Regions from separate parts of the Streptomyces sp. NPDC037054 genome, predicted to be linked through region 1. Evidence: riboswitches for the same ligand, from Rfam matches in the RefSeq annotation. Region 1 holds a riboswitch; the other holds the start of a gene.

Region 1 (15,439 bases):
GCGTACATCGCCGCCCAACTGCGCGCGCCGCGCTCGGCGATGGCGTACCGGCTGGTCCACGAGTTCACCGACTACGAGGTCCTGCGGGTGTGGGGCACACCGGTGCGGGTCGACACCGAACCGATGGGGAACCTGTAGGACACGGACACGGCCACGGACACGGCCCACGCCGCCCGGTCCGGCGTCAGCCCAGGCCGAGCCGGGGTATCTCCCGTCCCGGGGAGCGGTCCATCACCATGAGCAGGCCGGCCTCGCGCGTCCTGTCGTAGGCGGCCTCGTCGATGACGTCCAGCTGGAACCAGACCGCCTTGGCGCCGATCGCGACCGCCTGGTCGGCGACGGCTCCGGCGAGGGCGGAGTTGACGAACACGTCCACCACGTCCACCGGGAACGGGATCTCCGCGAGGGAGGCGTAGCCCTGCTCGCCGTGGACCGTCTCGGCCTTCGGATGCACCGGCACCACCTTCTTGCCGAGGCGCCGCAGTTTCTCGGCCACGCGGTACGCGGCCCGTTCGGGGTTGTCGGACAGGCCCACCACGGCCCAGGTGTCTCCGGCGGCCGTGAGGATCTGCCGCACCGTCGCGTCGTCGCCGTATGTCGTCATGCGCAGACACTAGCCAGCTTTGGATACTGTATGCAATACCTCGGGCGGCTGCCCGGTCACCGACAGCCGGTAGGAGCGGACGACGGCGAGCACGCAGGCGCCGACCAGGGCGACGACCCAGCCGCCCAGGTCACGCACCGGATCCGCGATGCCGCTCCCCGCGACCACACCGCGCGGCGGCACCCAGCCCTTCGGGTCGTAGACGACGGTGAGCGTGTCGCCGGGCCGGGTGGCCCGGCCGCAGCCCCGCCGGATACGGGCCTCCAGCGGCACGCCGTCCCGGTGCGCCACCGAGCAGAGGTAACGCCCGCCGCCGGGGCCCGGGTCGGCCGCCGGCACCCCCTCGACCGACGTCACGACCACGGGAGCCACGCGCCCGCGCTGCTCTAGGACCAGGCCGCCCGCGGCCGACGGCGCCTGGAGCGCCAGGCACACGCCGAGGACGGCGGCGGTGCCGACCAGCGCCGTCCCGGCGCGCACCGCGCCGAGGTAGACGGCGAGGGCGACGGCGAACAGCAGACCCGCCTCGCCGTTCGCGAGTCCGGGGATGCCGTACCAGGCACCCACGACCGCCGCGCCGACGACGGCCGCCGCCCCGAGCAGTCCGGCCAGGAGCCCCTCGCCGACGAGCCACCACGGCGGCAGGCCGACGAACTCCGCCGGGCCCCACACCGAGGAGCGCAGGTGCGCCATCAGCCCCGGCCCGGGAGGGGTCCGGTGCGGGCGCGGTCGGCGTGTGCGCATCCTTCACCTCCGGCGTCGTTCGGTCGTTCGTGCCACGGCCGTCCGGCCGTCGTCCGTCCCGCATCCTGGCCGCCCGCGGCGCGATCGGCACTACCCGCGGCCGCACATACACCCACGGCCCACCTTGCCGGGTTCCGGCAACGGCGGCTCCGGGACAGGAGCGCGTGCCCGTGTCCTCAGGCGTCGCGGACGGTCCCGGTGTCGACCACCCAGCCCAGCGGATGCGGTTCCGAGGCGTCCAGGGCCCTCGCGAGGGGTTCGCCGCCCGCCTCGTTGAAGGCGGTGAGCGCCCCGATGAGCGCGGCCCGCTGCTTCGGCGCGAGCCGTTCCACGACGGCGGCGATCTCCGCGCGACGCCGAGCGGTGACGTCCTCGACCGTGCGCCGCCCCTCGTCGGTGAGCCGGAGCAGGGTCTCGCGGCGGTTGTCGGGGTTGGGCTGCCGGTCGGCGAGCCCGGCCGCGATCAGCCGGTCGACCATGCGCATCGCGGTGGACGGGGCGACCTGGAGCAGCTCGGCGAGGGTGACCAGCTTGGTGGCGCCGCGCGTGGACAGCACCACGAGCATCCGGAACTGCGGCAGGGTCACCCGTTCCTCGACGGCGGCGAGCGACCGGGCCGAGACCGCCACCAGCAGCCGCGAGGCGGTCAGGACCGCACGGGTCACCGCGTCGACATCGTCCATGGCCCCGTCATCGGGCATCTCACGCTCCGGCATGCGTCCGTTGTACCGCGCCGGAATCCCCGCTCACGCACGCCGTGCACGCGGTCATCCCTCCCCACGGCCGTCCTCCGTCCCCGCTGTTCCCCCGGGCCCTCCCGCATGGCCGTGGTAGCGCAGGAGCAGCATCGCGGCGTCGTCGTGGGGCGGCCCCGCGGCATGCTGCATCAGATCTTCACGCAGCGCCTCCAGCGCGCGGTGCGCGTCGGGCTCCTTCAGCAGGGGCGCGCGGTCCACGAGGGGGTAGAACCGGCCGTTCTCGTCGCGGGCCTCGGTGACGCCGTCGGTGTAGAGCAGCAGTTGCTCGCCGGGCGCGAAGTCCACCCGGTAGGGCTCGGGGCTCCCGCCGCCGTGGGCGCCGAGACCGAGCGGCAGCGCGTAGGCGGGCGGTTGCGGGAAGTCGGCACTTCCGTCGCGGCGTACGAGCATCGGGACCGGGTGGCCGTAGTTCAGCAGCAGGACCTGGTGGTCGGTGCCGATCTCGGCGAGGACGGCGGTGACGAACTTCTCGCCGTCCAGCCCTCTGGCCACGCTGCGCTCCAGGCGCTCGCCGACGCCCACCAGGTCGGGCTCGTCGTGGGCGGCCTCCCGGAAGGCGCCCAGCACCACGGCGGCCGTCTCGACCGCGGCCAGCCCTTTGCCCTGGACGTCGCCGACGATGACGCGGACGCCGTGCGGCGAGGAGACCACCTCGTACAGATCGCCGCCGATGCGGGCCTCCGCGACCGCCGACGTGTACGAGACGGCCGCCTGGAGCGGGCCCGCGGTCAGCGGTACGGGGCGCAGCAGGACGCGCTGGGCAACCTCCGCGATGGAGCGGACGCCGGCCAGCTCGGCCTCCCGGCGGGAGCGCGTCACGGCCGCGACGATGCCCGCGGCCGTCACGCCCGCGACCGATCCGAGGGCGGCGAAGCCGCGGCTCTCGCCGAGCTGCCCGTTGTAGCGGGCGAGCCCGGCGCACAGCAGCAGCGCCGCCGCGCCGATCAGCGCGGTACGGCGCCAGCCGCCGACCAGTCCGGCGAAGGCGGGCCCCAGCGACACAAGGGGCAGCAGGCCCACGCCCGGTCCGGCGACGACGTCCACGACCGCGACGAGGGCCATGACCGCGACCGGCATGCCGGACAGCACCGTCAGCGTCCGCGGTGGCTTCTCGTCGGTCATGTCCTGCTCCAGCGGCGTCGCGTCACTGGAGGAGCGCCCGCCGTCCGGACGCCCCTCCCCCCACCTTTAGCCTATGCAAAGGTTGAGCGGGCGACATGACCGCCGAGGCCGACCTTTACCCAATCGAGTCCGCCGGCGCACACCTGCCCGGCCGGCCGCGCGCCTGCCCCGTCAGCTGAGCGTCTTGAGCGCCGCCGGGTCGTAGGGCGCCAGCTCGTCCACGCGGCCGTCGAGGACCTTGCGGGCCCACAGCGGGTCCTGGAGCAGGGCGCGGCCGACGGCCACCAGGTCGAACTCGTCGCGCTCCAGCCGGTCGAGGAGGTCGTCGAGGGCGCCGACCTCGGAGCCCTCGCCCTGGAAGGCCTTGATGAAGTCGCCGTTCAGGCCGACCGAGCCGACCGTGATGGCGGGCTTGCCGGTGAGCTTCTTCGTCCAGCCGGCCAGGTTGAGGTCCGAGCCGTCGAACTCGGGCTCCCAGTAGCGGCGCGTGGAGGCGTGGAAGGCGTCGACGCCGGCCGCGGCGAGCGGCGCGAGGATCGCCTCCAGTTCCTCGGGCGTCTCGGCGAGACGGGCGTCGTAGGCCTCCTGCTTCCACTGCGAGTAGCGGAACAGGACCGGGAACTCGGGCGACACGGCCTCGCGGACGGCGGCCACGATCTCCGCGGCGAACCTCGTACGCGACACCGGGTCGCCGCCGTACGCGTCGGTGCGGCGGTTGGTGCCCGCCCACAGGAACTGGTCGATGAGGTAGCCGTGGGCGCCGTGCAGTTCGACGCCGTCGAAGCCGATGCGCTCGGCGTCGGCTGCGGCCCGCGCGAACGCGCCGATGACGGCGTCCAGGTCGGCCCGCGTCATCGCCTTGCCGGTGGGCTCGTCCGCGCCGATGCGCAGCCCCGAGGGGCCGACGGGCGGGGCGTCCGGGAACGGCTGCTGGCCCTGCTCGCGGACCATGCCGATGTGCCACAGCTGCGGCACGATCCGGCCGCCGCCCGCGTGCACCGCCTCGGCGACCTTCGCCCAGCCCGCGAGCTGCTCCTCGCCGTGGAACCGCGGGACGCGGTCGCTCTGCCCGGCGGACTCGTGGCCGACGTAGGTGCCCTCGGTGACGACGAGGCCGACACCGGCGGCGGCGCGGCGGCCGTAGTACGAGGCGACGTCCTCGCCGGGCACGCCGCCCGGGGAGAACATGCGGGTCATGGGTGCCATGGCGATGCGGTTCGGGACGGTCATGCCGTTGACGGCGACCGGGCGGGAGAGGATCTCGGCCGCGCGGGAGGCGGCGGTCTCGGTGGCGGGGGCGGCCATGGGGGCTCCTCGGGGAACAATGGTTGACCAGCTGGTATGTGCACGCGCATAAAAGTGCGTCACAGCCCTCAACCGCCGTACGGGACACGGCATTCCACCCGCGCGGCCGCTCGGCGCTGTGATCCCGCACACGCCCGAGGGCGGCACCCCCCTGTGCGGGGAGTGCCGCCCTCGGTCCTGACGGACGGGTCCGATCCTCGAAGGGATCAGAAGTCCATGTCACCGCCCGGCATGCCGCCACCGGCGGGCGCGGCGGCCTTCTCCGGCTTGTCGGCGATGACGGCCTCGGTGGTGAGGAACAGCGCGGCGATCGACGCGGCGTTCTGCAGCGCGGAGCGCGTCACCTTCGCCGGGTCGATGATGCCCTCGGCGATCATGTCGACGTACTCGCCGGTCGCGGCGTTCAGGCCGTGACCCACGGTCAGGTTGCGCACCTTCTCGACGACGACGCCGCCCTCGAGACCGCCGTTGACGGCGATCTGCTTCAGCGGGGCCTCCAGGGCGAGCTTCACGGCGTTGGCGCCGGTCGCCTCGTCACCCTCGAGCTCCAGCTTCTCGAAGACCTGGGAGGCCTGCAGCAGGGCCACGCCACCACCGGCGACGATGCCCTCCTCGACGGCCGCCTTGGCGTTGCGCACGGCGTCCTCGATGCGGTGCTTGCGCTCCTTGAGCTCCACCTCGGTGGCGGCACCGGCCTTGATGACCGCGACACCGCCGGCGAGCTTCGCCAGGCGCTCCTGCAGCTTCTCGCGGTCGTAGTCCGAGTCGCTGTTCTCGATCTCGGCGCGGATCTGGTTCACGCGGCCCTGGACCTGGTCGGCCGAGCCCGAACCGTCGACGATGGTGGTCTCGTCCTTGGTGATGACCACCTTGCGGGCCTTGCCCAGCAGGTCGAGGGTGGCGTTCTCCAGCTTGAGGCCGACCTCCTCGGAGATGACCTCGCCGCCCGTGAGGATGGCGATGTCGCCGAGCATGGCCTTGCGGCGGTCGCCGAAGCCCGGGGCCTTGACGGCGACGGACTTGAAGGTGCCGCGGATCTTGTTGACGACCAGGGTCGACAGGGCCTCGCCCTCGACGTCCTCGGCGATGATCAGCAGCGGCTTGCCGGACTGCATGACCTTCTCGAGGAGCGGCAGCAGGTCCTTGACGTTGCTGATCTTCGAGTTGGCGATCAGGATGTACGGGTCGTCGAGGACGGCCTCCATACGCTCCATGTCGGTGGCGAAGTACGCCGAGATGTAGCCCTTGTCGAAGCGCATACCCTCGGTGAGCTCCAGCTCCAGACCGAAGGTCTGGGACTCCTCGACGGTGATGACGCCTTCCTTGCCGACCTTGTCCATGGCCTCGGCGATGAGCTCGCCGATCTGGGTGTCGGCGGCGGAGATGGAGGCCGTGGAGGCGATCTGCTCCTTGGTCTCGACGTCCTTCGCCTGCTCCAGCAGGGCGGCGGAGACGGCCTCGACGGCCTTCTCGATACCGCGCTTCAGGGCCATCGGGTTGGCACCGGCCGCGACGTTGCGCAGGCCTTCCTTGACCAGGGCCTGGGCGAGGACGGTCGCGGTGGTCGTACCGTCACCGGCGACGTCGTCCGTCTTCTTGGCGACTTCCTTGACCAGCTCGGCGCCGATCTTCTCGTACGGGTCCTCGAGTTCGATCTCCTTGGCGATGGACACACCATCGTTGGTGATCGTGGGGGCGCCCCACTTCTTCTCGAGGACGACGTTGCGACCCTTGGGGCCGAGCGTCACCTTGACGGCGTCCGCGAGCTGGTTCATGCCGCGCTCGAGGCCGCGCCGCGCCTCCTCGTCGAACGCGATGATCTTGGCCATGTGAAGTGGTCCCTCCAGGACTGGGGGTGATTACTTCGGACCGCGCCCGCGCCCGCGACGGACGGCTCGCCGGCCTCGTGGTTCCTTCCCCACCCGGCCTGCGGGCCTCACCGACCCGGTCCTTACGTTGTCACTCTCACCTTCAGAGTGCTAACGCAATGATTAGCACTCGCCCCTGCCGAGTGCAAGCGCCTACCCCTGATCCGAGGGGCGCTCAGCCGCGCGCGAACGGCGCCCGCCGGGTCTCCGGGCACGACGAAGGGCCCGTACCCGGAGGTACGGACCCTTCGCGTGAAGACCGGTGTGCGGTGGTCGCGCGCGTTCAGGCAGAGACGCGGACCATGTCGGCCTGCGGGCCCTTCTGACCCTGCGAGATCTCGAACTCGACCCGCTGGCCCTCTTCCAGGGTGCGGTAGCCGTCCATCTGGATCGCGCTGTAGTGGACGAAAACATCCGCACCACCGTCGACCGCGATGAAGCCGTACCCCTTCTCCGCGTTGAACCACTTGACGGTGCCCTGAGCCATGCCTAACTCCCCTATTACTGGCCCTTGCACAGATCCACACTTCGCGGATCCGGGTCAGACCTCACCCGCCACGGTGGGGGTGTGCGCCGGAACGCGTCGACCGCGGCCGAATGTATCTGTCCAACTGCCGTCTGCAACAGGTCAATCGGACGAGAAATCTGGACGGACACGGTCCGGAATGTAGTGAGAATTCGCCCGAATTCAGGGCAAGTCGGGCCCCACAAAAGGCGCGAAAGTCGCAAAGCAGCCACACACTTTGGCTACTTCTCGTCGCATGCGGAACCGGGGCTCATATGCGCGTGGCATAGGGATCGCATCCGGTTCCCCAACTCTACCGTGCTCAACCATGCAGAATTGCCCCCTCCGTTTCTCTCACGGAGGGGGCAATCAGACGAACGGTCGGTGATCGGGGGCTCAGCAGCCGCCGGCGACCGCCGGGATGATGGAGACGCCGGCGCCGTCGGGCGTCGCGGTGTCCAGGCCCTGCTCGAAGCGGACGTCGTCGTCGTTGACGTACACGTTGACGAAGCGGCGCAGCTTGCCCTGGTCGTCCAGGACGCGGGCGGCGATGCCCGTGTGGTTCTTCTCCAGGTCGGCGATGACCTCGCCGAGCGTGGCGCCCTCGGCGGCGACCTCGGCCTGCCCGCCGGTGTAGGTGCGCAGGATGGTGGGGATGCGAACGGTCACGCTCATGCGAGGCCAGCCTCTCGGAAGGAGTCCAGGTTCGGGCGGATGGTGGCGGTGAGGCCGGTGCCGGCCACCGCGTCGAGGGTCTTGAGGCCGTCGCCGGTGTTCAGCACGACGGTCGTCAGCGTCGGGTCCAGGACGCCGTTCTCGATCAGCTTGCGGGTGACACCCACGGTCACGCCACCGGCGGTCTCCGCGAAGATGCCCTCCGTGCGCGCCAGCAGCTTGATCGCGTCGACGACCTGCTCGTCGGTGACGTCCTCCACGGCACCGCCGGTGCGCCGCGCGATGTCGAGGACGTAGGGCCCGTCGGCCGGGTTGCCGATGGCCAGCGACTTGGCGATGGTGTTCGGCTTCTGCGGGCGGACGACGTCGTGGCCGGCCTTGAAGGCGGCGGACACCGGCGAGCAGCCCTCGGCCTGCGCGCCGAAGATCTTGTACGGCTTGTCCGCCACGAGGCCGAGCTCGATCAGCTCCTTGAGACCCTTGTCGATCTTCGTGAGCTGGGAGCCGGAGGCGATGGGCACGACGAGCTGGTCGGGCAGCTCCCACCCGAGCTGCTCGCAGATCTCGTAGGCGAGGGTCTTGGAACCCTCCGCGTAGTACGGCCGCAGGTTGACGTTGACGAAGCCCCAGCCCTCGCCGGCCGGGTCGCCGATCAGCTCGGAGCAGAAGCGGTTCACGTCGTCGTAGTTGCCCTCGATGCCGACGAGCTCGCCGCCGTAGACCGCGGCCATGACGATCTTGCCCTGCTCCAGGTCGTGCGGGATGAACACGCAGGAGCGGAAGCCGGCGCGGGCGGCGGCGGCGCCGACGGCACCGGCGAGGTTGCCGGTGGAGGAGCAGCTCAGCGTCGTGAAGCCGAAGGCGCGGGCGGCCTCCAGGGCCTGCGCGACGACGCGGTCCTTGAAGGAGTGCGTCGGGTTGCCCGAGTCGTCCTTGACGAACAGCTTGCCGGCGTCGACGCCCAGCTCGCGGGCGAGGTTGTCGGCCTTGACCAGCTTGGTCCAGCCGGGGTTGATGTTCGGCTTGTCCGCCACATCGGCGGGGACGGGCAGCAGCGGCGCGTAGCGCCAGATGTTCGCGGGCCCCGCCGTGATGCGCGCGCGGAGTTCCTCGGTGTCGTACGCCGAGAAGTCGTAGGCGATCTCCAGCGGGCCGAAACACTCCTCGCACGCGAAGACCGGGCCGAGGGGCACGCGGTGGCCGCACTCCCGGCAGGAAAGCGCCGCGGCAGGGCCCAGGTCGACGGAATTCGTGGTGCTTGCAACAGTCTGCACAGCCATGTGAGGCGAGGCCCTTTCTCCTCATCTTCCTCACGACGCATTTCGCCGTGAGACGGATTTGGCACCTTCCCTAGCCGGGAGCCTCGCGGAGCGATCGACAATGATCTACGAGACCGGCTGGAGGGTTGCCGGGGCTTCATCGGGCCGTTTCCCTCTGCCCCTCTGGATGAGCTGTATGTGGTTGTTGATCACGCGGCCGACGGGTCGGGACCCCCGACATGCGATGGTCATCCGCGTTGTTCAAGACTGTAACCGACGGCCAGGACAGTTGAGATAGTCGTCCGAACCGCGAGATGGATCACACCGCCTCGCCGAGAGAACGCAGAGGAGCCACCGACCGTGCTGGAAGAAGTCGAGCGCTGGCTGACTGCACGCTCCTGGTCTGTGAACGATCGCCCGCTGCACCAGCTCCTGGCCGCGAAGCGCGCCACGGGGCAGTCGGTCAGCGTCGTCCTGCCCGCCCTGAACGAGGAGGAGACGGTCGGCGACATCGTCGCGGTCGTCCGCCACGACCTGATGCGCCAGGTGCCCCTCGTGGACGAGATAGTCGTCGTCGACTCGGGCTCCACCGACCGCACCTCCGAGGTGGCGGCCGCCGCCGGCGCGACGGTGGTGCACCGCGACGAGATCCTGCCCCGCCTCCCGGCCGTCCCCGGCAAGGGCGAGGTGCTGTGGCGCTCGCTGCTGGTCACGCGCGGGGACATCGTCTGCTTCGTCGACGCCGACCTGAAGGACTTCTCCTCCGACTTCGTCTCGGGCATCGTGGGCCCGCTGCTCACGGACCCGGACGTGGACCTGGTCAAGGCGATGTACGACCGCCCGCTCGGCTCGGCGGCCGGCCAGGGCGGCCGGGTCACGGAACTGATGGCCCGCCCCCTGCTCAACATGCACTGGCCCCAGCTCGCGGGCTTCGTCCAGCCCCTCGGCGGCGAGTACGCGGCCCGCCGCGGCCTCCTCGAACAGCTGCCCTTCCCCGTCGGCTACGGCGTGGAGCTGGGCATGCTGGTCGACGCCCTGCACCTGGTGGGCCTCGACGCGCTGGCGCAGGTCGACGTCGGCGTGCGCAGGCACCGCCACCAGGACGGCCAGGCCCTGGGCCGGATGTCCGCCGCGATCTACCGCACGGCCCAGCTCCGGCTGGCCCGCGGCCACCTGATCCGCCCGGCCCTGACCCAGTTCGAGCGCGGCGAGGAGGGCTTCGAGCCGCGCACGTTCTCGGTCGACACCGAGGAGCGGCCCCCCATGGTGGAGATCGCGGAGTACGCCGCGCGGAAGGTCGCGTGAGGGCCGGCGTATACGACCGGCCACGCGGCCGCACCGTACGTTTGAGCGTTTCCCGGCTGGGCTAGGTTGAGGCTTATGGCTTCCACGCAGGCTGCTCAGGTGCTGGTCGCGTCCAACCGCGGCCCGGTCTCGTACGAAGTACGCGAGGACGGCTCGCTGCACGCGAAACGCGGCGGCGGGGGCCTCGTCTCCGGACTCTCCGCGATCGGCTCCGACGCGGACGCGCTGTGGGTGTGCTCGGCCCTCTCGGACGGCGACCGCGAGGCGGTGCGCCGCGGCGCGGGCGAGCCCGGCGTGCGCATGCTGGACATCCCGGCGGACGTCCACGCGGACGCGTACAACGGCGTCGCCAACTCCGTGCTGTGGTTCGTGCACCACATGCTCTACCAGACCCCGCTGGAGCCGGTCTTCGACGCGGAGTTCCGCCGCCAGTGGGAGTCCTACGAGACGTACAACCGGGCCTTCGCCGAGGCGCTGGCCCAGGAGGCGGCCGAAGGCGCCACGGCGGTGATCCAGGACTACCACCTGACGCTGGTCCCGGGCATGCTGCGCGAACTGCGCCCGGACCTGAGGATCGGCCATTTCTCGCACACGCCGTGGGCGCCGCCGGAGTACTTCCGGATGCTGCCGGACGACATCGCCGCGAAGGTCCTGCGCGGCATGCTCGGCGCCGACCGCCTCGGCTTCCTCACGCGGCGCTGGGCGGACGCGTTCACGGCGTGCTGCGAGGCGTTCGCCGACGGAACGGGGAACACGCGGATCGGCGTGCACGGCCTGGGAGTCGACGCGGACTTCCTGCGCACCCGCGCCCACGAGCCGGACGTCGAGGACCGCATCCGGGACTTGCGCGAGGAGATCGGCACGGCCCCCGACGGCACCCCGCGCCGCACGATCGTCCGCGTGGACCGCACGGAACTGTCGAAGAACATCGTCCGGGGACTGCTGGCCTACCGCCACCTCCTGGCGGAGCACCCGGAGTGGCGCGAACGCGTCGTCCACGTGGCCTTCGCCTACCCGTCGAGGCAGGACCTCGCGGTGTACCGGGACTACACCGCCGAGGTGCGGCGCGTCGCGGACGAGATCAACTCGGCCTTCGGCACGGCCGGCTGGACGCCGGTCGTGCTGCACGTGAAGGACGACTTCGCCCGCTCCCTGGCGGCGTACCGGCTGGCCGACGTGGCCCTGGTGAACCCCATCCGGGACGGCATGAACCTCGTCGCGAAGGAGATCCCGCTGCTGTCCGACGGCGGCTGCGCGCTGGTGCTGTCGCGGGAGGCGGGGGCGTGGGAGGAACTGGGCGAGGACGCGATCGGGGTGAACCCGTACGACGTGGTCGGTACGGCGGGGGCACTGCGGGAGGCGTTGTCGATGCCGGCGGGTGAGCGGGGGGAGCGGTCGAAGCGGTTGTCGGCGTCGGCGACCGCGCTGCCGCCGACGAGGTGGTTCCTGGAGCAGGTGGAGGCGCTGCGGGGCTGACGGGCGACGCGACCGACGCAGGTGGGCCACGGGGCCCGGCGTTACGAGGTGAACCGGCGTTGCAGCGGAGGCCGGGTGGGTGACGCGGCCCGGCGCTGCGGGGTGCCGCTGCGCCCACCCGTGCCGCCTGGGGGTACCCCCAGGCCCTTGGGGCACTGGGGGAGGCACGACTGCCCCGCAGCTTGTGCGGCACCACGACGCACCCGACCGCGACGTCACGCCAGCCACACCCCCGCCGACGCCCCCGACGCCCGCGCGGCCGGCGCCCCGCGTCGCTCACGGCAGCCGCGCCGCCAGCGCCCCCAGGAGGCCGACCACGCCCTCCGGCCCGTCCACCACCACATCCGCCCGCCGCCGCAGCTCCGGCACCTCGTCGCTGCCGCTGCACACCAGCACCCCCGGCGTCCCCGCCTCCCGCAGCCGCTCCACGGCCCCGAACGCCGGCAGATCCCCCAGGTCGTCACCGCCGTACAGCACGGCCTCGGCCCCGATCGACGACACGAAGTCGCTGAGGGCCACGCCCTTGTCCATCCCCGGCGGCCGGAGCTCCAGCACCATGCGCCCCGGCTCCACGATCAGCCCGTGCTCCGCCGCCAGCCCGGCCAGCGGCTCGCGCAGCGCCTCGAACGCCGCCTGCGGATCGGCGGCCCGCCGCGTGTGCACGGCGAAGGCCCGCCCCTTCTCCTCGACCCAGGCACCGTCGGCGACGCCCAGCTCACCCAGCAGCCCCGGCAACTCCCCCAGCGCCGCCCCGACACCGGGATGGGGCTCGGGCGCGACGATCTCCCCGCTCGCGGCCTCCCACCGCTCGGCGCCGTAGTGCCCGAGCACCACCAGGTGTTCGAGGCCGGCCACCCCGGCGAAGCCCCCGTACCGCACCGCGACCTCCGCGGGCCGTCCGGTGACCACCGCGACGGCGGCGACCTTCGGGGCGAGCGCGGCCAGCACCGGCACGGCGTCGGGGTGCGCCCGCGCCTGCTCCGGGTCGGCGACGATCGGCGCGAGCGTCCCGTCGAAGTCGAGCGCGACGACGGCCTTGCCGGGCCGCCGCAGGATGGCGTCGAGGCCGCTGCGCCCGGCCGCGGTGGAGGGCGTCGGCAGGGGCCGAGCGAGATCGGTTTCCGTGGGGTCCGTGGAGTCCGTGTGGCTGCCCATACGGCGAGCCTATCCACGCGCCCCACTCAGCGCTCAGCGCGCCGAGCGTCCCGCACGCGTCTCAGCCGGTTCACCGTCACGGGATCGAGGGCCAGCGCGCGTGGGTCGTCGAGCAGGGCGTTGAGCAGCTGGTAGTACCGCACGGGCGCCAGCCCCAGCTCCTCCCGTATGGCCCGCTCCTTGGCCCCGGGCCCGGAGAACCCACGCCGCTCCAGCGCGAGAATGTCCTGTTCCCGCGCCCCCAGTCCCACGTCGCCCGCGTCCATACCAGCAACGCTAACGCCGGCCACTGACACGGCGGCCGGCGCCCGCCTCACTCCGTGTTCACTCCGCGCTCTCGGCCCGCATCGCCAACGACTGCAGCCGCCCGAGCACGTCCTCCGGATCACCGCCGGGCCGGACCGCCTGCGCCACCTGCTTCTTCACGGCGGCGCTGACCTCGGCCCAGGAGGTCTGTCCCACGGGATACATCTCGGACAACTGGAGTTCCTCCAGGAACGGCCGCAGCTCCGCGTCCCGCCGCGCGGCGCTCATCGTGTCGAACGCCGAGCTGGTGACGGGCAGCAGGTCGTACCGCCGGGAGAACTCCAGCACGTTCTCGTCCTCGTAGACGAAGTCGAGGAAGTCCCCGATCTCGTCCCGGTGGCCGTTCTGCTTGAAGGCGGTCATCCAGTCGGCGACGCCCAGCGTGGCCCGGCTCTCGCCCTCGGCGCCGGGCGTGGGGACCATGCCGAACTTCACGCCCTTGGCGGCAGCGGCCTCCATCAGCGAGGGATGCCCGTTGAGCATGCCGACGTCCCCGGCCGCGAACGCCTCGAACGCGTCGGCGCGGTTCAGCTCGCCCGGCGCGACGGGCCCGGTCAGTCCCTTGCCGACCAGTTCCTCCTTGAGCCACGTGAACGTGTGGACGTTCTGCGGGGAGTCGATGCCGTAGCTGCCGACGGTGTCGGTGTAGCCGCCCCCGCCGCTCAGCATCCACTGCATGGTCTCGGCCTGCGCCTCCTCGGGCCCGAGCGGCAGCGCGTACGGGTACTTGACGCCCTCGGCCTTGAGCGCGGCGGCGGCGTCGGCGAGTTCGTCCCACGTGGTGGGCGGGGTGAGGCCGGCCTCGGCGAAGAGGGTCCTGTTGTAGAAGAGGACGCGCGTGGAGGAGGCGAACGGCATCCCGTACTGCACGGAGTTCACCTGCCCCGCGACGGCCAGCTGCGAGACGAAGTTGGCCTGGACGGGTATGGAGAGCACGTCGTCGGCCCGGTAGAGCAAGTCTTTCGCCGCGTAGTCGGCGTACGCGCCGATCTGCGCCATGTCGGGGGCCTTGCCGGCGTCGACCATGGCCTTGACCTCGCGGTCGACGTCGTTCCAGGAGTACACGCTGACGTCGACGTTCACCCCGGGGTGCTTCGCCTCGTAGGCGCTGACCAGCTCGTCCCAGTACTTCTGGGAGCTGCTGCCCGCGTCGTCCCCGTAGTCGGCGGCGACGAGCCTCAGCGTCACCTCGTCCGTGCCGCCGAGTCCGCAGCCGCCGAGGACCGCCGTCATGCCCAGTGCGGACACCACCGCGATCGTTCCTGTCCTACGCCGCTGCACTGCTCTGCTCTCCCGGACTCTTGGCGAAAATTTTCGAAACCGGCCATAAGGTCTACACCACGTGAGTGGACTAGACCTCTTGCGGGTCGTCGGGCCACACTGTCCCCGTGAGACATGTCATCGCCCTCGACGTGGGCGGCACCGGGATGAAGGCCGCCCTGGTCGGGGCGGACGGCGAGCTGCTCCACCGGGCCCGCCGGGCGACGGGCCGCGAGCGCGGACCGGACGCCGTGGTCGCGGAGATCCTCGGCTTCGCGGCCGAACTGCGCGCGCACGGCGAGACGCGTCTCGGCGGGCCCGCGGCCGCGGCCGGCGTCGCCGTGCCCGGCATCGTGGACGAGGCGGCGGGCGTCGCCGCGTACGCGGCCAACCTCGGCTGGCGCGACGTACCGCTGCGGGCGCTGCTCGCCGAGCGGCTCGGCGGCGTACCGGTCGCCCTCGGGCACGACGTGCGCACCGGCGGCCTCGCCGAGGGCCGGGTCGGGGCGGGCCGGGGCGCCGACCGGTTCCTGTTCGTGGCACTGGGCACCGGCATCGCGGGCGCGATCGGCGTCGACGGCCGGGTGGAGGCGGGCGCGCACGGCTTCGCGGGCGAGATCGGCCACGTGGTCGTACGCCCCGGCGGCCTGCCCTGTCCCTGCGGTCAGCGCGGCTGCCTGGAGCGGTACGCGTCGGCGGCGGCCGTCAGCCAGGCGTGGGCCGAGGCCTGCGCAGACCCGGACGCGGACGCCGCCGACTGCGCGAAGGCCGTCGAGGCGGGCGATGCCCGCGCGGTGCGGGTCTGGCAGGACGCGGTCGACGCGCTCGCCGACGGCCTGGTCACGGCCCTCACCCTGCTGGACCCGCGCACCCTGATCATCGGTGGCGGGCTGGCCGAGGCGGGGCAAACCTTGTTCCAGCCCCTGCGGGACGCCGTCCGGCGCCGCGTCACCTTCCAGAAGCTGCCGTCCCTCGTCCCCGCGGCGCTCGGCGACAGCGCCGGCTGCCTGGGCGCGGGGCTCCTCGCCTGGGATCTCCTCGCATCCACCGACCGTTCGGAGGTAACCACCTGATGGCCCCCAGCAAGGTTCTCGCAG
Region 2 (15,439 bases), on a different contig from region 1:
ACCCTCGGCGCGCGCGGCGTGCGCATCGAGCGGGAGGGCCAGGACCCGATCGAGGTCGGCTGCCCCGACGAGGAGCGCAAGGCCGACCCCACCGGCGTCGGCGACGCCTTCCGCGCCGGCTTCCTCTCCGGCCTCGCCTGGGGCGTCTCCCTGGAGCGCGCCGCGCAGGTCGGCTGCATGCTCGCCACGCTCGTCATCGAGACCGTCGGCACCCAGGAGTACCAGCTGCGCCGCGGCCACTTCATGGAGCGCTTCACCAAGGCCTACGGCGACGAGGCCGCCGCCGAGGTCCAGGCGCACCTGGCCTGACCCGCCCCCGGCCGGCTACCCGAGCCGGCGGACCACGTACGCCGCACCCCGGTCCGCCGGTTCCTCGCCGACGTACTCCTGCCCCCGCATCTCGCACCACGCCGGGATGTCGAGGCGCGCGGCCTCGTCGTCCGCGAGCACCCGGACCGTGCCGCCCACCGGCACGTCCCCGATGACCTTCGCCAGCTCGATCACCGGGACCGGGCAGCGCCGCCCCACCGCGTCCACGACCACGACGTCGGACTCCGCCCGGACGTCCTCGGCGGCGACCGGCGCGCCCAGCTTCTCCCGCACCCCGGCCACCGCCCCCGGCAGCACCGCGAGGAACCGGTCCACGTCCTCCTCGCGCGTCCCGGCCGGCAGCGACACGCGGACGTTGCCCTCGCTCAGCACCCCCATCGCCCGCAGCACATGGCTGGGCGTCAGCGTGCTGCTCGTGCACGACGAACCGGACGACACGGAGAAGCCCTCCCGGTCCAGCTCGTGCAGCAGCGTCTCCCCGTCGACATAGAGACACGAGAACGTGACGATGCCGGGCAGCCGGCGCACCGGGTCCCCGACCACCTCCACGTCCGGCACCAGCCGCGGCACCCGCGCCCGGATCCGGTCCGTCAGCTCCCGCAGCCGCGCGGCCTCCTCGGCCGCCTCCGCCCGCACCGCCCGCAGCGCCGCCGCCGCGGCCACGATCGCCGGCAGGTTCTCGAAACCGGCCGCCCGCCCCGACTCCCGCTCGTCCGACGGCCCCTGGACCGCGAACCGCACCCCCTTGCGCACGACGAGCAGCCCGACCCCCGCCGGTCCGCCCCACTTGTGCGCGCTCGCCGTCAGCAGCGACCAGCCGTCCGGCACCGGACCCCACCCCAGCGACTGGGCCGCGTCCACCAGCAGCGGCACCCCCGCCGCCCGGCACGCCCCGGCCACCTCCGCGACCGGCTGCTCCGTGCCCACCTCGTGGTTCGCGGACTGCAGACACGCCAGCGCCGTGTCCGGCCGCAGGGCCGCCGCGTACGCCTCCGGGTCGACCGCGCCCGTGCGGTCCACCGCCACCCGGGTGACCGTCCCGCCGTCCCGCTCGTGCCTCTCGGCCGCGTGCAGCACCGAGGAGTGTTCGACCGCTGACACGATCAGGTGACGTCCGACGCGCCTGCGCCCGGCCAGCGCACCCGCCACGCCGGTGTGCACGGCCCGCGTCCCCGACGAGGTGAACACCAGCTCGTCCGGCCGGCACCCCACCACCTCGGCGGCGGTCTCCCGCGCGGCGTCGAGCAGCATCCGCGCCCGCCGCCCCTCCCGGTACAGCCTCCCGGGATCCGCCCACCCCTCGTCCAGGGAGGCCAACAGGGCCTGACGGGCGACGGAATGAAGCGGAGCGCCGGAAGCAGCGTCGAAGTAGGCCACACCCCCACGTTATGCCGGGCGCGCGAAGTACACCGCGACGCCCCGTCGGAGGGACCCCCGGCGCGTATGCCCCCCTCCCCGCGAACCCCCGGAGAGCGTCGGCTAGGGTTTGGTCCGCATAAACATCCAAACCCCTGCCCGACGCAGGGCGGCGACCAACCAACGAGAAGGCCGCAGCCAATCCGCGCGGGCGAGACTCTCGGGAAGGCGCTACGTGAGTCCCAACGGCTCCGACCTCCCCCACCGCCTGAAGGGCGTGGGCGGTACCCCCTCGCCGCGGCGCCCGATGCGGCGGAAGCTGCTGCAGGCACTGACCGCGGGCCTGGTCCTGGCGACCGCCACCGGTTGCACATACGAGGACTTCCCCCGCCTCGGCATGCCCACCCCGACCACGGAAGAGGCTCCGCGGATCCTCTCCCTGTGGCAGGGCTCGTGGGCTGCCGCGCTCGCCGTCGGCGTGCTGGTGTGGGGCCTCATCCTGTGGAGTGCTTTCTTCCACCGGCGCAGCCGCACCAAGGTCGAAGTTCCCCCGCAGACCCGGTACAACATGCCCATCGAGGCCCTGTACACCGTGGTCCCGCTCATCATCGTCTCGGTGCTGTTCTACTTCACGGCCCGTGACGAGTCCGAGCTCCTGAAGCTGGAGAAGAAGCCCGACGTCACGGTCAACGTGGTCGGCTTCCAGTGGAGCTGGTGCTTCAACTACGTGGAGAGCGTCGACGGCTCCTCGGGGGACGCCAAGTCCGCCAAGGAACTCGACGCGATCCCGGACCGGTACAAGGACCAGTTCCCGGCGAACGCCGGCGGTGTCTACGACTGCGGTGTCCCCGGCACGCGGAACCCGCAGACCAACAACCCCGGTCCGACGCTCTGGCTGCCCGAGGGCAAGCGGGTCCGCTTCGTCCTCACCTCGCGTGACGTCATCCACTCCTTCTGGGTGGTGCCGTTCCTGATGAAGCAGGACGTCATCCCGGGTCACACCAACGCCTTCGAGGTGACTCCCAACAAGGAGGGCACCTTCCTGGGCAAGTGCGCCGAGCTGTGCGGCGTCGACCACTCCCGGATGCTGTTCAACGTGAAGGTCGTCTCCCAGGAGCGGTACGAGCAGCACCTCAAGGACCTCGCCAAGAAGGGGCAGACCGGTTACGTTCCCGCTGGCATCGCGCAGACGAGCCACGAGAAGAACCGGGAGACGAACCAACTGTGAGCATCGTCAACGAACCTCAGGGCGCCTCGGCGGCTGAAGACTCGTATTACGAGGACGAGCTGCCGGTACGGCGCAAGCGGCCCGGCAACGTCGTGGTGAAGTGGCTCACGACCACCGACCACAAGACGATCGGCACGCTGTATCTGGTCACGTCGTTCGCGTTCTTCTGCATCGGTGGCGTCATGGCGCTGCTCATGCGCGCGGAGCTGGCCCGCCCGGGCCTGCAGGTGATGTCGAACGAGCAGTTCAACCAGGCGTTCACGATGCACGGCACGATCATGCTGCTGATGTTCGCGACGCCGCTGTTCGCCGGCTTCGCGAACTGGATCATGCCGCTGCAGATCGGCGCGCCGGACGTGGCCTTCCCGCGGCTGAACATGTTCGCCTACTGGCTCTACCTGTTCGGCTCGCTGATCGCGGTCGCCGGTTTCCTCACCCCGCAGGGCGCGGCCGACTTCGGCTGGTTCGCCTACTCCCCGCTGTCGGACGCGGTCCGCTCGCCGGGTGTCGGCGCCGACATGTGGATCATGGGTCTGGCCTTCTCCGGCTTCGGCACCATCCTCGGCTCGGTCAACTTCATCACCACGATCATCTGCATGCGCGCACCGGGCATGACCATGTTCCGCATGCCGGTGTTCACGTGGAACGTGCTGCTGACCGGTGTGCTGGTCCTGCTGGCCTTCCCGGTCCTCGCCGCCGCGCTCTTCGCGCTGGAGGCGGACCGCAAGTTCGGCTCGCACATCTTCGACCCGGCCAACGGCGGGGCGCTGCTGTGGCAGCACCTCTTCTGGTTCTTCGGCCACCCCGAGGTGTACATCATCGCGCTGCCGTTCTTCGGCATCATCAGTGAGGTCATCCCGGTCTTCAGCCGCCGCCCGATCTTCGGTTACATGAACCTGATCGCGGCGACCATCGCCATCGCCGGTCTCTCGGTGACGGTGTGGGCGCACCACATGTACGTCACCGGTGGCGTGCTGCTGCCGTTCTTCTCCTTCATGACGTTCCTCATCGCCGTCCCGACCGGCGTGAAGATCTTCAACTGGATCGGCACGATGTGGAAGGGCTCGCTGTCCTTCGAGACGCCGATGCTCTGGGCGATGGGCTTCCTCATCACCTTCACCTTCGGTGGCCTGACCGGCGTCATCCTGGCCTCGCCGCCGATGGACTTCCACATCTCCGACTCGTACTTCGTGGTGGCGCACTTCCACTACGTCGTGTTCGGCACCGTGGTCTTCGCGATGTTCTCCGGCTTCCACTTCTGGTGGCCGAAGTTCACCGGGAAGATGCTCGACGAGCGCCTCGGCAAGATCACCTTCTGGACGCTGTTCTTCGGCTTCCACGGCACGTTCCTCGTCCAGCACTGGCTGGGCGCCGAGGGCATGCCGCGCCGGTACGCCGACTACCTGGCGGCCGACGGCTTCACCGCCCTGAACATGATCTCGACGGTCAGCTCGTTCGTGCTCGGCCTGTCGGTCCTGCCGTTCTTCTACAACATCTGGAAGACCGCGAAGTACGGCAAGAAGATCGAGGTCGACGACCCGTGGGGCTACGGCCGTTCGCTCGAGTGGGCGACGTCCTGCCCGCCGCCGCGGCACAACTTCCTCACCCTGCCGCGGATCCGCAGTGAATCCCCGGCGTTCGACCTGCACCACCCGGAGATCGCCGCGCTCGACGAGCTCGAGAACGTCGGTCACGGGGAGAAGGCCCTCGCTGGGGGCAAGGAGGCCGGCAAGTGAAGATCCAGGGCAAGATGTTCATGTGGCTGAGCGTCTTCGTCCTCGCCATGGCGGTCGTCTATGGCGTGTGGTCGAAGGAGCCGGCCGGTACCACGGCCCTCTTCCTGGCCTTCGGGCTGTGCATCATGATCGGCTTCTACCTGGGCTTCACGGCCAAGCGGGTGGACGTCGGAGCGCAGGACAACAAGGAGGCGGACGTCGCGGACGACGCCGGCGAGGTCGGGTTCTTCAGCCCGCACAGCTGGCAGCCGCTGTCCCTGGCGATCGGAGGCGCCTTCGCCTTCCTGTCCATCGCCCTCGGCTGGTGGCTGATGTACTTCTCGGCGCCGCTGGTCCTGATCGGTATCTGGGGCTGGGTCTTCGAGTACTACCGCGGTGAGAACCGCACCCAGTAGCACGACGAGACGCCCGGGAGCCCGGACACTCCGCACGGAGTGTCCGGGCTCCCTCTTTTGCCCCACGAACCTCACCCGTCCGGGTTACCCGCCGCGCCGCCGCCGGTGATGCTCCCTACGTTGAGGCCATGAGCCACACCGACCCCCCGCGCAGCCGCACCGCCGTCGGCTGCACGCTGCTCGTGATCGCCCTCGGCGCGGGCCTCACCGCCTGCGGCGGAGACGACACCCCGCTCGCGGCCGAGCCGTACGACGCGGCGGACCAGGTCTCCTTCAACGGCCGTGCGGGCGAGGGGCGGCCGACCGACCCGGACAAGCCGCTGGAGGTCGTCGCCGAGGACGCCGAAGGGCGCATCACCGACGTCACCGCCGTGGACGCCGCAGGACGCTACGTGGCGGGCGAACTCGCCGCCGACGGCACCCGGTGGCACAGCACCTCCCCGCTGGCGGCGAGCGCCCGCTACACGGTCCGCGTGAGCACGGAGAACGGGGACGGGGCGCCCGGCCGGAAGGTCTTCACCTTCGACACCGGCAGGCCCACCGCCAAGAAGCGCCTGAACGTCACCTTCGGCCCCAAGCAGGGCACCTACGGAGTCGGGCAGCCCATCACCGCCGAGCTGTCCCTGCCGGTCAAGGACCGGGCGCAGCGGGCCGTCGTGGAGCGCGCCCTCAAGGTGCGCTCGACGCCGTGGGTGGAGGGCGGCTGGCACTGGGTGGACGACAAGGAACTCCACTACCGGCCCAAGGAGTACTGGCCCGCCCACTCCACCGTCGAGGTGCGCAGCAACCTGGAGGGCATCAAGATCGGCGACCGGGTGTGGGGCGGCCGTGCCAAGCCCCTGAAGCTCGGCATCGGGGACCAGGTGATCGCCGTCACCGACGCCGCGGCCCACCGGCTGACGCTCTACAAGAACGGCGAGGCGGTCAAGTCGGTCCCGGTCACCACCGGCAAGCCCGGCTTCGAGACCCGCAACGGCGTCAAGGTCGTGCTCGGCAAGGAGTACTTCGTACGCATGCGCGGCACCAGCATCGGCATCGCCGCCGGCAGCGCCGAGGACTACGACCTGCCGGTCCACTACGCCACGCGGGTGACCTGGAGCGGCGAGTACGTGCACGCCGCGCCCTGGTCCGTGGGCTCGCAGGGCTCGGCGAACGTCAGCCACGGCTGCACCGGCATGAGCACCGGCAACGCCAAGTGGTTCTTCGACAACGTCCGCGAGGGCGACGTCGTGAAGGTCGTCAACTCCGACGGCGACACGATGGAGGCGTTCGGCAACGGCTTCGGCGACTGGAACGTGCCGTGGCAGAAGTGGCGGGAGGGCAGCGCCCTGACCGCCGGCCCGGCCCAGGCGGCGGGCGCCCAGCAGACGGCACGCCTGCGCCCCACCGCCGGGTGAGACGCAGGCGTGCGTGCCGTCCGGGCGACAGCCCCTAGGCCTTCAGGGAGGCCTTCGGCCGCAGGAGCGAGGCGAGGGCGTCCGCGAACTCCACCGGGTCCACCGGCAGGGTCACGGCCGCGTCGGCCCGGCTCCAGGTGGCAAGCCAGGCGTCCTGGGGGCGCCCGATCAGCAGCAGCACCGGCGGACAGTTGAAGATCTCGTCCTTGATCTGCCGGCACATCCCCATGCCACCCATGGGCACCGCCTCGCCGTCCAGCACACAGGCGTCGATGCCGCCCTTGTCCAGCTCCTTGAGGACGGCCGCCGGTGTCGCACACTCCAAGAACTCGACCAACGGGGCGTCGGGGGAGGGCCGTCGGCCGGTGGCCAACCGCACCTGCTCCCGGGTGCCCGAGTCGTCGCTGTAGACCAGCACCGTGGCGGTCGGCTGCATTGTTCCTCCGTGACGTCAGCGTCGTAAGGACAGGCCCGTGGGGCGGATGCTACCCCTCTGAACACCACGTCAACAGCGGTATGACCGTCCTAGACACTCCGAACGGCACCCCCCGGAGTGAGGGCGGGATAAGCGACCGACATAATGTCGGTCGTGGCGACAGCAACGACAGTAGAAACCGGGCACGCGCACCCGTCGGTCAATCGGCCGAACCTCGTCAGCGTCGGAACCATCATCTGGTTGAGTTCCGAGCTGATGTTCTTCGCGGCCCTCTTCGCGATGTACTTCACCCTGCGATCGGTGACAGGGCCCGACCACTGGAAGGAAATGGCGGATGCGCTGAACTTCCCGTTCTCGGCGGCCAACACCACGATCCTGGTGCTCTCCTCCCTCACCTGCCAGCTCGGCGTCTTCGCCGCCGAGCGCGGTGACGTGAAGAAGCTCCGGATGTGGTTCATCGTCACCTTCATCATGGGCGCGGTCTTCATCGGCGGTCAGGTCCTCGAGTACACCGAGCTGGTCAAGCACGAGGGCCTCTCGCTCTCCTCCGACCCGTACGGCTCGGTCTTCTACCTGACGACCGGCTTCCACGGCCTGCACGTGACGGGCGGTCTCATCGCCTTCCTGCTGGTCCTCGGCCGTACCTACGCGGCCAGCAGGTTCACCCACGAGCAGGCGACCGCCGCCATCGTCGTGTCCTACTACTGGCACTTCGTCGATGTCGTCTGGATCGGCCTCTTCGCCACGATCTACATGATCAAGTAGCCGGGCCAGTACCCGAGCACCTCTCCAGAAGCATCGACGCAGAAGATCCTGACACCGGGGTAATCCGTGAAAAAGCTCTCCGCACGACGACGCCACCCGCTGGCGGCACTCGTCGTCCTACTCCTCGCGCTGGCATGCACCGGGGGGCTGTACGCCGTGCTCGCACCCGCGGACAAGGCGAAGGCCGACGAAACCGCCCAGTCCCTCACCATCGAGGAGGGCAAGAAGCTCTACTCGGTGGGCTGCGCCAGCTGCCACGGCACCGGCGGTCAGGGGACCAGCGACGGCCCCAGCCTGGTCGGCGTCGGCGCCGCGGCCGTCGACTTCCAGGTGGGCACCGGCCGCATGCCGGCGCAGCAGCCGGGCGCCCAGGTGCCGCGCAAGAAGGTCATCTACTCGCAGGCCGAGATCGACCAGCTGGCGGCGTACATCGCCTCCCTGGGTGCCGGTCCGTCCGTCCCGACCGAGGAGCAGTACAGCCTGGAGGGCGCGGACGTCGCCAAGGGCGGCGACCTCTTCCGCAACAACTGCGCGCAGTGCCACAACTTCACCGGCAAGGGCGGTGCGCTGACGAAGGGCAAGTACGCGCCCACCCTTGAGGGTGTCGACCCGAAGCACATCTACGAGGCCATGCAGACGGGCCCGCAGAGCATGCCGGTCTTCCCCGACACCACGATGTCGGAGAAGAACAAGAAGGACATCATCGCGTACCTCGACGCGGTCAACAGCGACGACACTGAGAGCCCGGGTGGCCTGGAGCTGGGCGGACTCGGTCCGGTCAGTGAGGGTCTGTTCGGCTGGATCTTCGGTCTGGGCGGCCTCATCGCCATCGCCGTCTGGGTCGCCGCTCGGACCGCAAAGGCCAAGAAGTCATGAGTAGCCAACACATTCCCGAAGAGAGCCTGCCGGCTGAGCAGGACACCACGCACGGCGCGGTGGACGTCGCGGACGACAAGAACCCGTTCGCCGACCCGGGCCTCCCGCCCCACGAGCCCCGGATCCAGGACATCGACGAGCGGGCCGCCAAGCGGTCCGAGCGCGCGGTCGCCCTGATGTTCACGGTGTCGATGCTGGCGACCATCGGCTTCATCGCCGCGTTCGTGACCATCCCGATCGACCGGTCGGTCTACATCTTCCCGCTGGGCCACATCAGCGCGCTGAACTTCGCGCTCGGTGTGACCCTGGGTCTGGCGCTGTTCTGCATCGGCGCCGGCGCGGTCCACTGGGCCCGCACCCTGATGAGCGACGTGGAGATCGCCGACGACCGCCACCCGATCGAGGCGCCCCCCGAGGTGCGCGCGAAGGTCCACGAGGACTTCCGCCAGGGCGCGAAGGAGTCCGCCCTCGGCCGCCGCAAGCTGCTGCGCAACACGATGCTCGGCGCGCTCACCCTGGTGCCGCTGTCCGGCGTCGTCCTGCTGCGCGACCTCGGTCCGCTGCCCGGCACGAAGCTGCGGCACACCATGTGGTCCAAGGGCAAGCTGCTCGTCAACATGAACACGAACGAGCCGCTGCGTCCGTCCGACGTCACGGTCGGGTCCCTCACCTTCGCCAAGCCCGAGGGCCTGGACGAGCACGACCACGAGTTCCAGACGGAGATCGCCAAGGCCGCCCTGATGATCGTCCGCATCCAGCCGGACGACATCAAGGACAAGCGCGAGCTCGAGTGGTCGCACGAGGGCATCGTCGCGTACTCGAAGATCTGCACCCACGTCGGTTGCCCGATCTCCCTGTACGAGCAGCAGACGCACCACGTGCTCTGCCCCTGTCACCAGTCCACCTTCGACCTCTCCGACGGTGCCCGCGTGATCTTCGGTCCCGCCGGCCACGCCCTGCCGCAGCTGCGCATCGGCGTGAACGAGGAGGGCTACCTCGAGGCGCTCAGCGACTTCGAAGAGCCCGTCGGTCCTGCCTTCTGGGAGCGCGGATGAGTACCACCAGCAGCACAGAGTCCCGCGCACGCGGGAAGGCGCCGGCCGGCGAGCGCGTCGCCGACTGGGCCGACGGCCGGCTCGGGATCTACTCCCTGGCCAAGGCCAACATGCGCAAGATCTTCCCGGACCACTGGTCCTTCATGCTGGGTGAGATCTGCCTCTACAGCTTCATCATCATCATCCTCACGGGTGTGTACCTGACGCTGTTCTTCCACCCGTCGATGAACGAGGTGGAGTACCACGGCAGTTACGTCCCGATGCAGGGCGTGCTGATGAGTGAGGCGTACGCCTCGACGCTCGACATCAGCTTCGACGTGCGCGGTGGTCTGCTGATCCGGCAGATCCACCACTGGGCGGCGCTCATCTTCCTCGCCGGCATGTTCGTGCACATGATGCGCGTGTTCTTCACGGGCGCGTTCCGCAAGCCGCGCGAGGTCAACTGGCTGTTCGGCTTCCTGCTGTTCGTCCTGGGCATGTTCACCGGTTTCACCGGCTACTCGCTCCCGGACGACCTGCTCTCCGGCACCGGTGTCCGCTTCACGCAGGGCGCGATCCTGTCGACGCCGATCGTCGGCACGTACATCTCGATGTTCCTGTTCGGCGGCGAGTTCCCGGGCGGCGACTTCGTCGCGCGGTTCTACTCGATCCACATCCTGCTGCTGCCGGGCATCATGCTCGGCCTGGTGGCCGCCCACCTGATCCTGGTCTTCTACCACAAGCACACGCAGTTCGCGGGTCCCGGCCGGACCAACAAGAACGTCGTGGGCATGCCGCTGCTGCCGGTCTACACGGCGAAGGCCGGAGGCTTCTTCTTCCTGGTCTTCGGCGTCATCACCCTGATCGCCGGCGTCGCGTCCATCAACCCGATCTGGGTCCTCGGCCCGTACCGTCCGGACTACGTGTCCACCGGCGCCCAGCCCGACTGGTACATGGGCTTCGCCGAGGGTCTGGTCCGCGCCATGCCGGGCTGGGAGATCAACTTCTGGGGTCACACGCTCGTCCTGGGTGTGTTCATCCCGCTGGTGATCTTCGGTCTGTTCCTCGGTGTGCTGGCCCTGTACCCGTTCATCGAGGCCTGGATCACCGGCGACAAGCGCGAGCACCACATCCTGGACCGCCCGCGCAACGCCCCGACCCGGACCGCGTTCGGTGTCGCCTGGATCACCGCCTACATGATCATGCTGATCGGCGGCGGCAACGACATCGTGGCCACGCACTTCCACCTGTCGATCAACGCGGTCACCTGGTTCGTCCGCATCGGCTTCTTCGTCGGTCCGGTCATCGCGTTCGTCGTCACCAAGCGGATCTGCCTCGGCCTCCAGCGCCGGGACCACGACAAGGTGCTGCACGGCCGCGAGTCGGGCATCATCAAGCGCCTGCCGCACGGTGAGTTCATCGAGGTGCACGAGCCGCTCAGCCAGGAGCAGCTCTACACGCTGACCGCCCACGAGCAGTACAAGCCGGTCGAGATCGGCCCGACGGTCGACGAGAACGGCGTCGAGCGGAAGGTGAAGGGCCCCGAGAAGCTGCGCGCCAGGCTGAGCAAGGCGTACTTCGGCACGGACGCCCAGATCGAGAAGCCCACCGTCGAGGAGTACAAGGAGATCACGAGCGGCCACGGCCACCACTGATCACTGCGTTCGCCACGCCACGCGAAGGGCCCCGTCCCGCTTTACGGACGGGGCCCTTCGCCGTGCCCGGGGCTGGATAGGGTGGAACCAGTCTTGATACGTGGCTACGGACCCAGGAGCGGCTGATGAGCGCTGTGACCCCCGCTGGAGGCGACACCGCGGCGGGCCGCACCTGGCCCGCCCTGCTGAACGGCCTGCTGGACCGCCGGGACCTGACCGCCGACGACACCGCGTGGGCGATGGACCGGATCATGCGGGGCGAGGCGACCGACGCGCAGATCGCCGGCTTCGCGGTGGCCCTGCGCGCCAAGGGCGAGACGGTCGAGGAGATCACCGGCCTGGTCCGCACGATGTACGAGCACGCCAACGTGATCCAGGTGCCCGGCGCGACGGTCGACATCGTCGGCACCGGCGGCGACGGCGCCAGGACGGTGAACATCTCGACCATGTCGGCGATCGTCGTCGCGGGCACCGGCGCCAAGGTCGTCAAGCACGGCAACCGCGCCGCGTCGTCGGCGTCCGGCGCGTCCGACGTGCTGGAGAAGCTCGGGGTGAACCTGGAACTCACGCCGCGGCGGGTGGCCGAGGTCGCCGAGGAGGCCGGCATCACCTTCTGCTTCGCGGTGAAGTTCCACCCCGCGCTGCGGCACGTGGCGGCGGCGCGCGGCCAGCTCGGCATCCGCACGGTGTTCAACTTCCTCGGCCCGCTGACCAACCCGGCGCGGGTGACGTCCCAGGCGATCGGCGTGGCCGACGCGCGGATGGCGCCGATCATCGCCGGGGTCTTCGCCGAGCGCGGCAACTCCTCGCTGGTGTTCCGGGGCGACGACGGCCTGGACGAGCTGACCACCACGGCCACCTCCCAGGTCTGGGTCGTCCGCGACGGCAAGGTGTCCGCGGAGACCTTCGACCCCCGGGACGTGGGCCTCGACCTGGTTCCGGTGGAGGCGCTGCGCGGCGCGGACGCCTCGTACAACGCGGAGGTCGCCCGCAGACTGCTGGAGGGCGAGACCGGCCCCGTCCGGGACGCGGTCCTGCTGAACGCGGCGGCGGCCCTCGTGGCCCTCGACCCCTCCGGCGCGCCGCTGACCGAGCAGATCCGCGCCGGCATGGCGAAGGCCGCCGAGGCGATCGACTCGGGCGCGGCCAAGCGCGTGCTGGACCGCTGGGTGGCGGCGAGCCACGCCTGAGGGGCCTGACGCACACGGCGTCGTACGTCCCGCGATCCGGACACGGGTTGCGGGACGTCGATCTTTTCCGTACGTTCCTGACCAGGTCATGAGTGACAGTCATGAGGCCCCGGCCGACTGTCCGGCAACCCTCCGTCCGTGGCGGGGTGCCCCGGGTGAAGACCAGGCCGCAGTCAGCAAGGTCTGCGGCAAGCGCGGACCCCTCGCACCGACACCAGGGGTCCTGGTCGTCGAGGGAGCGTTTGCTTATGTCCGCCGCCACTGCCGCCACCGTTGTCCCTGCCCCGCTGGCCGTGCTGGGCCGTGACGTCACCGTGCCGCTCGTCACCGGCGGCGAGGTCACCTACGCCGCGCTCGACTACGCCGCCAGCGCCCCCGCCCTCCAGCGTGTCTGGGACGACGTCGCCGCCTACGCGCCGTACTACGGCAGCGTGCACCGGGGCGCCGGGTACCTGTCGCAGCTGTCCACCGACCTGTTCGAGAACTCCCGCCGGACCGTCGCCGAGTTCCTCGACTGCCGGGGCGACGACCAGGTCGTCTTCACCCGGTCCACCACCGACTCCCTCAACCTGCTCGCCGCCGCGCTCCCGGAGGGCTGCGAGGTCTTCGTCTTCGAGACCGAGCACCACGCCTCCCTGCTGCCCTGGCGGGGCGCCCGCGTCACCTTCCTCGACGCCCCGCGCAGCCCCGAGCAGGCGGTCGCGACGCTGGAGCGGGCCCTCGCCGGCCGGGACCCGCACGGCCCGGCCCTCGTCTGCGTCACCGGCGCCTCCAACGTCACCGGCGAGCTGTGGCCGGTGCGGGACCTGGCCGCCGCCGCGCACGCCCACGGCGCCCGGATCGTCCTGGACGCCGCCCAGCTCGCGCCCCACCACCCGGTCTCCGTCGAGGCGCTGGACGTCGACTGGGTCGCCTTCTCCGGGCACAAGCTGTACGCGCCCTTCGGCTCCGGTGTGCTGGCCGGGCGCGCCGACTGGCTGCGCGAGGCCGAGCCGTACCTCGCGGGCGGCGGCGCCAGCCGCAGGGTCGCCCGGCGTGCCGACGGGGGAGTGGACGTGGAGTGGCACGACACGGCCGCCCGGCACGAGGCCGGCTCGCCCAACGTCATCGGTGCCTACGCCGTCGCCTCCGCCTGCAAGGCCCTCACCGAGGCCGGGTTCGAGACGCTCGTCGCCCGTGAGGAGTACCTGATCCGCAAGGTGCGCGAGGGTCTCGCCGACGTCCCCGAGGTGCGCGTCCTGTCCCTGTTCGGGGACGACGCGCCGCGGGTCGGCGTCCTCTCCTTCGTCGTCGACGGCTGGAACAGCTCCCACTTCGCCGCCGCCCTGTCCGCCGAGTACGGCATCGGCGTCCGCGACGGCCTGTTCTGCGCCCATCCGCTGCTGCGCACCCTGCTCGGCAGCGACCCGCAGACGCAGGGCGAGTGCGGCGCCCCGGAGGCCGCGCCCGGCGAGAAGTCCCTGAACGCCATCCGCGTGAGCTTCGGCGCGGGCACCCCCGACGAGCACGTGGACCGCTTCGTGACCGCCTGCCGGGAACTGGTGCGGGACGGCGCCCGCTGGAACTACCGCACGGAGAACGGCCGTTGCGTCCCCGACAGGTCGGCGGCGCCCGTCTCGGCGTGACCCGGCGGGCCCGGCTCGGCGTGATCCGCCGCGCCCGTCTCGGCGTGAGCCGGCAGCCGGGTGCCCAGCAGGATCATCCGCAGGGCCCGCTCGGTCGCGTCGGTGAGCAGTTCGGACGCCCGCACCAGGGCCTCCGCCAGGGCCATCGGCGCGGGCAGGATGCCGTGGCAGGCGTCGACGCCCGGCACGTCCTGGGCGCCCTCGCCGAGCGTGCCCGCGAGCGCCAGCACCGGGCGGCCGTACAGCTTGGCGCGGCGCGCCACCTCGGCCGGCACCTTGCCGCGCGGCGTCTGGTGGTCCAGGGCACCCTCGGCGGTGACGACCAGGTCGGCGCGGGCCAGCCGGGCGTCCAGGCCGAGGTGGTCCAGGAGCACGCCGAAGCGGGGCAGCAGCCGGGCGCCGAGTGCGGCGAGCCCGGCGCCGAGCCCGCCCGAGGCGCCGGTGCCGGGGCCGGTGCGCAGGTCGGTGCCGGTGACGCGGAGGTCGCGGGTGAGGACGTACGCCCAGTTCTCCAGGCCCGCCGACAGGTCCTCCACCTGGGCCGGGGTGGCGCCCTTCTGCGGGCCGAAGACGCGGGCGACGCCGCGCTCGCCGCACAGCACGTTGAAGGGGTTGCAGGCGACCAGCAGTTCCGCGTCCGCGAGCCGGGGGTCGAGGCCGGCCGGGTCGACGCGGTGCAGCCGGACCAGTTCCCGTCCGCCGGGCGGGAGTTCGTGGCCGTCGGCGTCCAGCAGCCGCGCGCCGAGCGCCTGGAGCGCGCCCGCGCCGCCGTCGGACGTGCCGGAGTCGCCGCAGCCGACCAGGATCCGCCGCACGCCCGTGTCGAGCGCGGCCCGGATCAGCTCGCCGACGCCGTACGTGGTGGTGGCGCCGGGGTCCCGCAGGGAGCGCGGGACCAGGGAGAGACCCGCGACGGCGGCCATCTCCACGACGGCCGTGTCCCCGGAGCCGAGCAGCGCGAAGTGCGTGCCGACCCGCTCCCCGACGGGGCCGGTGGCGGCCAGCGCGACCAGCCGGCCGCCGGTGGTGCCGGCCAGCGTGGCGGCCGTGCCCTCGCCGCCGTCCACGAGCGGGATGAGGTCGAGGTCGGCGGCGGGCAGGACGCGGCGCACGCCTGACGCGATGGCGTCGGCGGCGGCCTGGGCGGACAGGGACTCCTTGAAGCCACTGGGGGCCACGGCGATACGACGGAGCACGGGTGTTCTCCTCAACGGGTCACGGGAACGCCGAGCAGCGGCCAGACCGCGACGGCGAAGAACAGCACGAGCGCGGCGGTCGCCGGGGCCAGGACGGCCGAGAGACGCAGCAGGTCGCGCGGGGTGTAGGTGGGGGTGCCGGGCAGCTCGGCGAAGAGCGTGACCGGCTTGGCGGAGGCGGGCAGCGTGTGGCAGAACCCGGCGGCCGCCGTGGACGCGA

Evidence for each region. Region 1 has a riboswitch for S-adenosylmethionine ahead of thrC (threonine synthase). Riboswitches for the same ligand answer to the same signal wherever they lie in the genome.
Region 2: it holds a riboswitch for S-adenosylmethionine, as region 1 does, so the genes downstream of both, ACZ7D7_RS11480 (aminotransferase class V-fold PLP-dependent enzyme) here and thrC (threonine synthase) in region 1, are expected to answer to the same signal.

What each region holds. Positions count from the first base shown of each region.
Region 1 is NZ_JBVJSJ010000005.1:165,860-181,298, reverse strand. It holds gene ACZ7D7_RS14250 (hypothetical protein) at 1-138, shown strand, start outside; gene ACZ7D7_RS14245 (CoA-binding protein) at 185-604, opposite strand; gene ACZ7D7_RS14240 (hypothetical protein) at 614-1,348, opposite strand; gene ACZ7D7_RS14235 (MarR family winged helix-turn-helix transcriptional regulator) at 1,525-2,064, opposite strand; gene ACZ7D7_RS14230 (PP2C family protein-serine/threonine phosphatase) at 2,116-3,228, opposite strand; gene ACZ7D7_RS14225 (NADH:flavin oxidoreductase) at 3,400-4,533, opposite strand; gene groL (chaperonin GroEL) at 4,740-6,362, opposite strand; gene ACZ7D7_RS14215 (cold-shock protein) at 6,685-6,888, opposite strand; gene ACZ7D7_RS14210 (ubiquitin-like small modifier protein 1) at 7,303-7,581, opposite strand; gene thrC (threonine synthase) at 7,578-8,861, opposite strand; SAM riboswitch class I at 8,880-9,034, opposite strand; gene ACZ7D7_RS14200 (glucosyl-3-phosphoglycerate synthase) at 9,201-10,145, shown strand; gene ACZ7D7_RS14195 (alpha,alpha-trehalose-phosphate synthase (UDP-forming)) at 10,221-11,621, shown strand; gene otsB (trehalose-phosphatase) at 11,898-12,776, opposite strand; gene ACZ7D7_RS14185 (DUF3263 domain-containing protein) at 12,803-13,042, opposite strand; gene ACZ7D7_RS14180 (extracellular solute-binding protein) at 13,101-14,363, opposite strand; gene ACZ7D7_RS14175 (ROK family protein) at 14,471-15,415, shown strand; gene nagA (N-acetylglucosamine-6-phosphate deacetylase) at 15,415-15,439, shown strand, end outside.
Region 2 is NZ_JBVJSJ010000004.1:112,506-127,944, forward strand. It holds gene ACZ7D7_RS11420 (carbohydrate kinase family protein) at 1-309, shown strand, start outside; gene ACZ7D7_RS11425 (aminotransferase class V-fold PLP-dependent enzyme) at 325-1,707, opposite strand; gene ctaC (aa3-type cytochrome oxidase subunit II) at 1,922-2,914, shown strand; gene ctaD (aa3-type cytochrome oxidase subunit I) at 2,911-4,650, shown strand; gene ACZ7D7_RS11440 (cytochrome c oxidase subunit 4) at 4,647-5,045, shown strand; gene ACZ7D7_RS11445 (L,D-transpeptidase) at 5,174-6,442, shown strand; gene ACZ7D7_RS11450 (response regulator) at 6,477-6,878, opposite strand; gene ctaE (aa3-type cytochrome oxidase subunit III) at 7,023-7,643, shown strand; gene qcrC (cytochrome bc1 complex diheme cytochrome c subunit) at 7,710-8,519, shown strand; gene qcrA (cytochrome bc1 complex Rieske iron-sulfur subunit) at 8,516-9,574, shown strand; gene qcrB (cytochrome bc1 complex cytochrome b subunit) at 9,571-11,208, shown strand; gene trpD (anthranilate phosphoribosyltransferase) at 11,334-12,398, shown strand; SAM riboswitch class IV at 12,483-12,599, shown strand; gene ACZ7D7_RS11480 (aminotransferase class V-fold PLP-dependent enzyme) at 12,647-14,023, shown strand; gene ACZ7D7_RS11485 (glycerate kinase) at 13,963-15,219, opposite strand; gene ACZ7D7_RS11490 (SLC13 family permease) at 15,231-15,439, opposite strand, start outside.